DNA from 3 places in the Serinicoccus sp. CNJ-927 genome. Region 1 is predicted to be linked to each of the others. Evidence: predicted binding sites of a transcription regulator. Region 1 holds the regulator's gene; each other region holds the start of a gene.

Evidence for each region. The regulator LexA, encoded in region 1, represses DNA repair genes until DNA is damaged. The targets are predictions, from matches to a motif close to TCGAACANNTGTTCGA.
Region 2: a site for LexA is predicted at 1,417-1,432, ahead of BJF86_RS12550 (DUF6504 family protein). Genes of this name have one in related genera too.
Region 3: a site for LexA is predicted at 1,580-1,595, ahead of recA (recombinase RecA). Genes of this name have one in related genera too.

What each region holds. Positions count from the first base shown of each region.
Region 1 is NZ_MKKF01000051.1:129,218-132,483, forward strand. It holds gene BJF86_RS15995 (NAD-dependent protein deacetylase) at 1-390, shown strand, start outside; gene BJF86_RS16000 (PRC-barrel domain-containing protein) at 436-768, shown strand; gene lexA (transcriptional repressor LexA) at 877-1,596, opposite strand; gene BJF86_RS16010 (LysM peptidoglycan-binding domain-containing protein) at 1,869-2,309, shown strand; gene BJF86_RS16015 (hypothetical protein) at 2,350-2,961, opposite strand; gene BJF86_RS16020 (L-lactate dehydrogenase) at 3,042-3,266, shown strand, end outside.
Region 2 is NZ_MKKF01000048.1:65,545-68,810, forward strand. It holds gene BJF86_RS12540 (DNA polymerase III subunit alpha) at 1-420, opposite strand, end outside; gene BJF86_RS12545 (SAV_6107 family HEPN domain-containing protein) at 426-857, opposite strand; gene BJF86_RS12550 (DUF6504 family protein) at 983-1,360, opposite strand; partial or broken gene BJF86_RS19025 (polyprenyl synthetase family protein) at 1,781-2,398, shown strand; gene BJF86_RS19030 (hypothetical protein) at 2,491-2,760, shown strand; gene BJF86_RS12560 (Rv2175c family DNA-binding protein) at 2,780-3,136, opposite strand.
Region 3 is NZ_MKKF01000001.1:38,480-41,745, forward strand. It holds gene BJF86_RS00200 (regulatory protein RecX) at 1-308, opposite strand, end outside; gene recA (recombinase RecA) at 308-1,402, opposite strand; gene BJF86_RS00210 (NYN domain-containing protein) at 1,642-2,754, opposite strand; gene BJF86_RS00215 (aspartate kinase) at 2,946-3,266, shown strand, end outside.

The sequences.
Region 1 (3,266 bases):
CTGGCCGTGGTCGATGCCACCTCTCCGGTGCGCCCGGACGGCGACGTCGCGCTGCCCGAGGCCCAGGTGGAACGCTTCCGCACGCCCCGGTGCCTGGTCTGCGGGCAGGACCGGCTCAAGCCCGACGTCGTCTTCTTCGGCGGCTCGGTGGACAAGGAGGTCGTGGCGCGGGCCTACACCTTCGTCGAGCAGGCCCGCACCCTGCTCGTGCTCGGCTCCTCGCTGCAGGTGATGAGCGGCTACCGGTTCGTCCGACGGGCGGCGCGCGAGGGCATACCCGTCGCCGTGGTCACCCGGGGCGGCACGCGGGGCGACGCCGAGACGACGGTGGGGGTCGATGCCCTGGTCGGTGACGTGCTGCCGGCACTGGTCGCCGACCTCGGTGGTTAGGCTGGGCGAGGACGGTCCGGACGGGCCGCCGGCGAGGAGGTCGCTGTGGTCACCTACGAGCAGCTGGGTGAGATGTACGACGCCGAGGTCGTCGACCAGGACGGGCACAAGGTCGGCGGGATGTGCCAGGTCTACCTCGACAACGGCACGGGGAGCCCGGCGTGGGTGTCGGTCCGGACCGGGTGGTTCGGCGGGCGCAAGGTCTTCTGCCCGGTGTCCAACGCCACGGTCCAGGGCGGCCGCATCCAGGTGCCCTACCCCCTCGCGATGATCAAGGACGCACCGGACATCCCGTGCGACGGGCACCTGACCGAGGACGAGGAGGAGCAGCTCTACGACTACTACTCCGTGGACGAGGGGCCGGCCCCCTCGGGCTGAGCGTAGGAGTTGCGGCGTCGGCCCCCGGAGAGGATGGAGGGGCCGGGGACCGACGCCGCGGTCGGGGTCGGGTGCAGTGGCACCCGGGGTCGCGTCGGGGAGGTGGCCTCAGACCCGACGCAGGACCGCGGTGACCTTGCCGAGGATCACGGCGTGGTCGCCGTCGATGGGCTCGTAGGAAGGGTTGTGGGGGATGAGCCAGGTCTTGCCGTCCCGGTGGCGGTAGGTCTTGACGGTGGCCTCGTTGTCGAGCATCGCGGCGACGATCTCCCCGTTGACCGCCGTGGGCTGGCGGCGCACGACGACCCAGTCGCCGTCGCAGATCGCGGCGTCGATCATGGAGTCGCCCACGACCTTGAGCAGGAACAGCTCCCCGTCGCCCACGATCTGCCGAGGGAGCGGGAAGACGTCCTCGACGGCCTCCTCGGCGAGGATCGGGCCGCCCGCCGCGATGCGGCCGACCATGGGGACGTAGGACGGCTGGGGGCGGGCGTCACCGATGCCGGTCTCGTCATGGACCTCGGTGGGTGTCGCGCCGGCCTCGGCGTCGCGGCGCCGGTATCCCGAGCCCTCGCTGCCCGGGTGCACGACCTCGATCGCCCGCGGGCGGTGCGGGTCGCGGCGCAGGTAGCCCTTGCGCTCGAGCGTCTTGAGCTGGTGGGCCACCGAGCTGGGTGAGGTGAGGCCGACGGCGTCACCGATCTCCCGCAGGCTCGGCGGGTAACCCCGGTGGTCGACCGAGTCGCGGATGACGTCGAGGACGCGCCGCTGACGGTTGGTCAGCGCGGCGCCACCGTCGCGATCCGGCATCTCGTGAATTACGGCCATGATCTCCATCCCCTCGTGCGGGCCCCACCCTCGTCGCGCCGCGGCTGCTGTGGTGCTGTGCCCCGGCGTCTCGGCATCATGCCTGGTCAGAGGGTATGTCAGTGGTGGGTGCTTGAGTTCCTGACATGAGCACAGGCTACGCCCGGCGCCAGGTCAAGGCAAACACCTGTTCGGGTGGCGTGTCGACAGCGTCGGACGCATGTGCTATCAATGACACAGACGTGCGATCGGACACGTGTCCGACCCGCACCGCCACGAGGAAGGTGAAGAGCATGAGCACCGCCATCGCGCACGACATCCTGAGCCCGCTGCCGGTCCCGCGTCCGCGTGGGGCGGCCCGAGGTCACCTGCGGCTGGTGCCGACGCCGTCGGCCCGCGGCCGCTCCGGCGACGGGTCGCAGTTCCGGAGTGCACGGGCACGGCGTGTGGCGCCGGCCCGACACCTGCGGCTGACGCGGCGGGGGCGGCTGGCGCTGACCACGACGACGAGCCTCGTGGTCGCGCTCGTGGCATGGTCCATGCTCGGGCTGCTCGGACCGGCCGGCGCCAGCTCCTCGATCGTGGTGGAGCAGGGCAGCACCCTGTCCGAGATCGCGGCGCAGGAGTTGCCGGAGGTGCCGCTGAGCCAGGCGATCACCAGCATCCAGCGGGCCAACAGTCTGAGCACCACGTCTGTGGCGGCGGGTCAGGAGCTCGTCATCCCCGGACGCTGACCGGAGGGGAGACCGGCGCGAGCTGTGGTGAGCCTGCGGCTCAGTCGGTCTGCGGGCCGGCCTCGTGCACGGCGTCCCAGACGATGCCGAGCTGGTCGGTCGGCATGAAGTAGCCCGACAGGTGCGGGTCGAACATCAGGCCCGCGATGCCGGCGTCCTGGTAGGCCCGCGCGGTGTCCACGAGCTCCTGCGGAGGCAGGGCGATCGCTCGGAGGTCCTCTTCCGGCGCGACCATCTCGTTCTGCACGGCGAAGTGCCGGGCGCGCTCGGCGCTGGTGAAGGTCAGCAGCATCATCTGGCCATCGATCTGCGCGGCGGCGGGGGACTCGGACCCGGCGTCGCCGACGGCCACGAACCACCAGTGCGGCAGGTCCATGGTGGCGCGCCAGAGGCGGGTCATGCCCCCGTGGTCCTCCGGCCCGGTGACCCGGGCGGCGAGCACGTCGGTCTCCGTCTCCTCGGGCTCGGACAGCTGGCCGAGGCGGGTGGTGCCTGGGGTCGACCCGCCATTGGTCGCCTGCGGGTCGTCCTGCCGAGGTGCCGGATCGGCACCGCCACGGTCCGCTCGGTTCTCCACCGGTCGCTCACCCTCGTAGACGGACTCCGGCCGACGCTCGTCGTCCTGGAAGGGGAGGTCGGTGGGCTCACTCATGTCCAGTAGTCGACCACACCCCGGGCTGCAGGGCCAATCCCGCGACGGCGCCGACGGCCCGGGACTGCCATGATGGACCGGTGACGGACAGCATCTCGGGACCCAAGGTGGCCATCGTCGGAGCGGGCTCGGTCGGTTCGACCCTCGCCTACGCGCTCCTCCTGAGGGGGGTCGCCCGGCACGTCGTCCTGCACGACATCGACGCGGAGAAGGTCCGGGCGGAGACGCTCGACCTGCGACAGGGCCTGCAGTTCATGCCGGCGGCGCACGTCGACGGGTCAGAGGACGTCTCGGTGTGCGCCGGC
Region 2 (3,266 bases), on a different contig from region 1:
GTCGACCAGCGTCCCGCCCTTGACCGGGCTGCGGGGGCCCCGGCGCTCCGGCCGGGCATCCGGTCCCTCGCCCCAGCCGCGGCCGGGAGCCACCCGCCGAAGGTCCTGCTGCTCCTGCTCCCGGAGCCCGGTGACGAACGGGCTGCGGTCGACGCCGGGGGGGCGGGTCTGTCCTCCCGGCCCGGGCGGCGAACCCGCCAGGGCGAGGTCCACCCCCAGCACCGGCGCGATCCCGGCCTCGCCGCAGGCCCGGACGAAGCGCACCGCGCCGTAGAGGCCGTCACGGTCGGTCAGCGCCAACGCCGACTGCCCCAGCTCGGCGGCCCGGGCCACCAGCTCGGCCGGGTGGGACGCGCCGTAGCGCATCGAGGCGCTGGAGGAGACGTGGAGATGGACGAAGTCGTCACCGGCTCCGGCCACCGGGCTCACCCGTGACCCAGCGGGGCCAGCTCGGCATGCACCGGCGCCTCGCACGGCAGGTGCAGCGAGGCCCGCACCAGCTCCAGGAAGCGCTCCCCCGCCCGGACCAGGTCGTCGGCGTCCCGGGCGGTGACGCTGCCGGCACCACGCTCCAGGGCGACCCGTCGCCGACCGGACGCGGCGAAGAACGCGGCCCACTCGGTCAGCTCCGGCGCGACCGAGGGCAGCACCTCCCAGACGCTGCGCGGGCGGCTGCGCGGCACCGGTGTCGTGCGGGCGGCCAGCAACGCCGCCCCGGCCCGCAGCGCGGCCAGGTGGGCACAGGTGTAGCGCTCGGCGGCGGTGCCGCTGTGGCACGCCTCCAGGAGCACCCCCCGCGAGCGCTCCAGCAGGTCCAGCACGGCCCCGGCCGTGACCCCCGTCTCGATGACCGTCATCTCGTCGTCCTCTCCGTCGTCCTTCGTCGTCTGGCTTCGTCGTCTGGCTTCGTCGTCTGGCTGCGTCGTTCGTGCTTCGTCGTGCTCGTGCCCTCGTCGCGCGCTCCTGGCTCCGGCCGGCCTCGTCAGTCGGCGACCCGTTCCAGCCACCACCGGCCGCCCTGCACCAGGTCGTAGACCCCCGTCCCGGACGCCTTCCCGGCACCGGCCTCCACCCGCCAGACCACCCGCTCCAGCTCTGTCGCGCCGGTGCTCCCACCCGCCGGGTCCGCCGAGGCCCGGGCGTCCTCCCGCCCGTCCTCGCCACGCCACCACGGCACCCGCTGGGTCCATCGGCTCAGCACCGCGCGCACGAGGTGCACCCGTCCCCGCCAGAGGAAGACGGTGGGGACCTGCGGGCACCCGCCGTCGGGGTCCGGCGCCACGGCCCCCTCCAGCCGGACCCCGTGCTCGCCCGCGGCGCCGGTCCTCACCTCGACCAGCTCCTGATAGCTCCTGCTCATGCTGCTCCTCCTCGCGGACGACGGGGCGACCGATCGGTCACGGGACGACCCACGGATCGAACTTGTGTTCGATCCATGGAGACAAATGTACGACTCGCCCCCGACAGACTCAACCCCTCCCCGTGGCGCTTGTGGACAACTTCTGCGCCCACCCGGGCACCCGCAGCACCATGGATCCGTCGGCAGGTCCGGGTCGCAGGAGGGGGCGACCCGGACCGCCCGGCGCAGCGGCTAGGCTCGGGGGCAGGGCGACCCGCCGGGCCTACCGCCCTCCCGGCCCACCCATCGGCCACCCGGTCAGGCACAGGAGGACTCGCGATGCACGTCCTGGACGGCGTGGACCTCCGCCCCCGCGTGCAGCAGGCCCTGGACGAGCACCTCGTGCGGCAGCGCGAGGTGCTCGCCGGGCTCGGCCCCCCGATGACCCCCCTGGTGGACGCCGTCGCCGACCTCCTCTCCGGCGGGAAACGGCTCCGGGCGGCGTTCCTCTACTGGGGATGGCGCGCCCTGGGGCAGCCGGACGGCCCCGGGGTGGTCCGCGCCGCCAGCGCGATGGAGATCTTCCAGGCGGCAGCGCTCCTGCACGACGACGTCATGGACAACAGCGACCTGCGCCGTGGCCGGCCCGCGGCGCACCGCACCTTCGGCACGTGGCACCAGCAGCAGGAGTGGTCCGGGGACGCGCAGCGCTTCGGTCACGCGGCGGCGATCCTGGCCGGCGACCTCTGTCTCAACTGGACCGACGAGGCCTTCGCGACGAGCGGGCTGCCGGCCGCCGCCCTGCAGCGCGCCCGGCCCGAGTTCGACCGGATGCGCACCCAGCTCATGGGCGGCCAGTTCCTCGACATCCTCGAGGGGGCACGCGGGTGGCGCGACCTCGATCTCGCCGCACGGCTGGAGCGGTGCCGCACCGTCATCCGGCACAAGAGCGCCCGCTACTCCGTCGAGCAGCCCCTTCTCATCGGCGCGGACGCCGCCGGCGCCTCCCCGGCGACCCGCGCGGGCCTGGCCCGCTACGGCGCTGCGCTCGGCGAGGCCTTCCAGCTCCGCGACGACGTCCTCGGCGTCTTCGGCGACCCCGGGCAGACCGGCAAGCCGCCGGCGACGACCTGCGCGAGGGCAAGCACACCGTGCTCGTCGCGTATGCCCTCGCCCACGCCGATCCCGACGGGGTCGCCCTGGTCGAGGCTTCCCTCGGCGACCCGGACCTCGACGAAGAAGCGGTGCAGTCCCTGCGCGAGGTGCTCGTCCGGTCCACCGCCCTGCAGCGCACCGAGGAGCTCATCAGCGACGGCGCCGACCGGGCGCTGCAGGCCCTCGACCAGACCCCCGGCCTCACCGACGAGGGCACGCAGGCGCTGCGCGACCTCGTCGGCGTGTGCACCGACCGCGCCGTCTGACCGGCTCTCCCCGACGGACCTAGAAGGCCTCCTCCTGGGCGCGGCGTCGCACCTCGGTCTTCGCCCCGGCGTGCAGGGAGGCGATCGCGCTGCCGCCCGGCAGCGTGTCGTCCGGGGCGTGGAGCCAGGCGACGATCTCCTCGTCGCTGTGCCCGCCGTCGCCGAGCACCGTGATGGTGCCGCGCAACGTCGGCAGCGGACCGTCGTCGACGAAGAAGGTGGCGGGCATCATCACCACCCGGTCCGGGCCGCGACGCACCCCCACCACGTCCCGCTCCTGCAGCCACCGCCGCACCGCCTGCAGCGTCGCGCCGGTGCGCTCCATCACGTCCGGGACGGCGAGCCACTCTGGAACTACATCGGTGTCACTTAGCACAGGGACAGTCAACCATATGCAGCGACACGCTGGGACAGTGGCGTGATCGGCAGCGGCCGGGTACTGTCCCTTGTGCCCCACTGGTCACGATGTCCCCGTCGACCACGACGGCCACAGCAGTCCCTGCCCC
Region 3 (3,266 bases), on a different contig from region 1:
GCCTCGTCGTCGACCAGGCCGACCTCACTCATGCGGTCCAGCACACGGGCCGCGACCTGCGGGTCGCAGTCGCGGTCACGCAGCTTGTCCTCGAGCTGGCGCCGGGTGCGCGGGCCCATGGCGAGCTGGCGCAGCACGATCTTGCGGGCCACCGCGTGCGGGTCAGGCGCCGCCGACTGCTCCTCGCGCCTTTCCGGGTCCGGCGGCCCGGAACCGGGCCCGGCGGAGCGGAGCCCGTAGGCGCTGGCGGAGGCCTCCGCCGCCGCCAGCGCCTCCCGGGCCGCAGACATCCTGTCTGCGCCGGCCATCAGAAGTCGACCGAGACCTCACCCGTGACCGGGTCCACCCCGTCCGGGAGGTCCTCCGTCGGCGCGGGGGCGCCGATGCCGAGCTTGGTCTTGATGTTGCGGTCGATGGTGTCGGCGATGTCCGGGTTGTCCTTGAGGAACTGCCGGGCGTTCTCCTTGCCCTGACCCATCTGCTCGCCCTCGTAGGTGTACCAGGCGCCTGACTTGCGGACGAAGCCGTGCTCCACCCCCATGTCGATGAGACCGCCCTCGCGGGAGATGCCCTGCCCGTAGAGGATGTCGAACTCGGCCTGCTTGAACGGCGGTGACACCTTGTTCTTGACGATCTTGGCGCGGGTGCGGTTGCCGACCGCGTCGGTGCCGTCCTTGAGGGTCTCGATACGGCGCACGTCGATCCGGACCGAGGCGTAGAACTTCAGCGCCTTGCCACCGGTCGTGGTCTCCGGGGAGCCGAACATCACGCCGATCTTCTCGCGCAGCTGGTTGATGAAGATCGCCGTGGTGCCGGTCGAGTTGAGCGCGCCGGTGATCTTGCGCAGCGCCTGGCTCATGAGGCGCGCCTGCAGACCGACGTGGCTGTCGCCCATCTCGCCCTCGATCTCGGCCCGGGGCACGAGCGCCGCGACCGAGTCGATGACGATGATGTCGAGCGCGCCGGAGCGGATCAGCGTGTCCGCGATCTCCAGGGCCTGCTCACCGGTGTCCGGCTGGCTCACGAGCAGCGCGTCGGTGTCGACACCGAGCTTCTTGGCATACTCCGGGTCGAGCGCGTGCTCGGCGTCGATGAAGGCGGCGATCCCGCCGCCCTTCTGCGCGTTGGCCACGGCGTGCAGCGCGACCGTGGTCTTGCCGCTGCTCTCCGGGCCGTAGATCTCCACCACGCGACCGCGCGGCAGACCGCCCACGCCGAGCGCGACGTCCAGCGCGATGGCCCCCGTCGGGATGATCTGCACCGGCGGGCGGTCCTCGTCGCCGAGGCGCATCACCGAGCCCTTGCCGTGCTGCTTCTCGATCTGGGCCATGACCGTGTCGAGGGCCCTGAGCCTGTCGTTGTTGATCCCGGTCGCACCGGTGGTCTTGCTTGCCTGCGGCATCTGCCAGCTCCTTCGTCTCGTGGCGGGCGCGCCTACCTTCGACCGACGGTCAGGGTCATCCAGATGGGTGATCCTGCGTCTGCGTCAGACGCTAGGCGCCCCCGCCGACATACCCCGGCCACCACGACGAATCTGTGGACGACCGTGCCGACGGCGACACCGTGTGGACGACGATAGTCGAAACTCTGTACGACTCCGCGAAGGGGTGTCGGGCGTGTCGCAGCGGCCTCCGGGAGCGCTCAGGTGACGCTCACGACATACGCCGAGCCCTGGCGCTGCAATTGCACGAGCCCGGCCGCGTCGGCCCCCTTGGCGAACTGGAGGAACGAGCCGTAGCCGAGCGGCTTCTCCGAGAAGCCCTCACGGCGCGCGCGCAGCTGGTCCTTGAGGCCGGAGAGCGCCACGCCCTCGCCCTCGTCGAGCTCGCTCACGGTCTGTCGCAACAGCGCGAAGGCCTCCTGCCGGCCGCCCTCCTCGGGCAGCGTGACCTCCGGGTCACCCTTGGCGGGCCCGGCGCTCAGGTCGATGATGCCCCGGCCGGCGAGGTGCTCCAGGAGCTCGCCGAAGGCGCGGAAGCCGTAGGCCGCCTCAGAGAACGTCGAGTCCTTGCGCACCAGGGTCCGCTTGAGGACCGACGCGGTCACCGCTCCCCCGCTGCTGCGCTGCAACCCCGAGACGGTCTGCGCGACCAGCGAGGCGAGGTCCGGGGCGGTGTCCTCGACCGTGTCCTCGCCCCCCTCGTCGGCGGTCTCGGTGCTGGGCTCCGGCTCCTGCGCGCGCCCAGCGCTGCTCCCGCCGCTCTTGCCCGAGCCGTTGCGCCTCTGTCCTTGCCCCTTGCGCCCCGACCCGCGTGCGGGCGTGTCCTCGGCGCCGGCCGGCACGACACCGTCGAGGTCGTCGTAGTAGAGGAACTCGTCGCACGCCGGCGGCAGCATGGTCGAGGTCGAGTCGCGCACGCCGAACCCGATGACCCGCTTGTTGAGCTCGCGCAGCTTGTGCACGAGCGGGGTGAAGTCGCTGTCGCCGGTGCAGATCGCGAAGGTCGTGATGTAGTCGCGCTCGTAGGCCGTCTCGATCGCGTCGACCGCCATCTTGATGTCGGCGGCGTTCTTGCGCGAGGCCCCCATGCGCTGGGTCATCTCGATCAGCTCGACGTGGTTGCGGGTGAGCATCCGGCGGTCTTCGTCGAAATAGGACCAGTCGGCATACGCCCGCCGTGTCACCACGCGACCGCGCTCCGCCAGCGCATCCGCGACCGGGCGCAGGTCGAAGGGCACCCCCAGGTGGTCGCGCGAGCCGAGCGCGAGGTTCTCGTAGTCGATGAGCAGCGCGATCCGGTCCTCGTCATCCATGGCCCGAGGGTATGCCGTGAGCCTCGCGTGCAACCACACCGGACGTCCTGCGGGGATTCCCCGGCGTCAAGGGCACCGCGGCACTCCCCCTAGACTTGCTCCTCGGACCTCCCGGTCGGGACGCCGCCGTCCGGCCGGGCCCAGTAGACCCGCATACCCGTAGACCTGCCTACCCCTGCACAGGAAGTGCCATGGCTCTGCTCGTGATGAAGTTCGGCGGCTCCTCGGTCGCCGACGCCGAGGCGATGCGCCGCGTCGCCCAGCGCGTCGTCGCCGCCCACCGGGCCGGCCACCGGGTCGCCGTCGTCGTCTCCGCGATGGGCGACACCACCGATGACCTGCTGGACCTCGCCGGGCAGATCGCCTCCGGCACTCCCCCGGAGCGCGAGATGGACATGCTCCTGTCGGCCGGCGAGCGCATCTCGATGGCGCTGCTGGCGATGGCGATCGAGCAGATCGGCGTGCCGGCCAAGAGCTACACCGGCGCCCAGGCCGGGATGCGCACCGACACC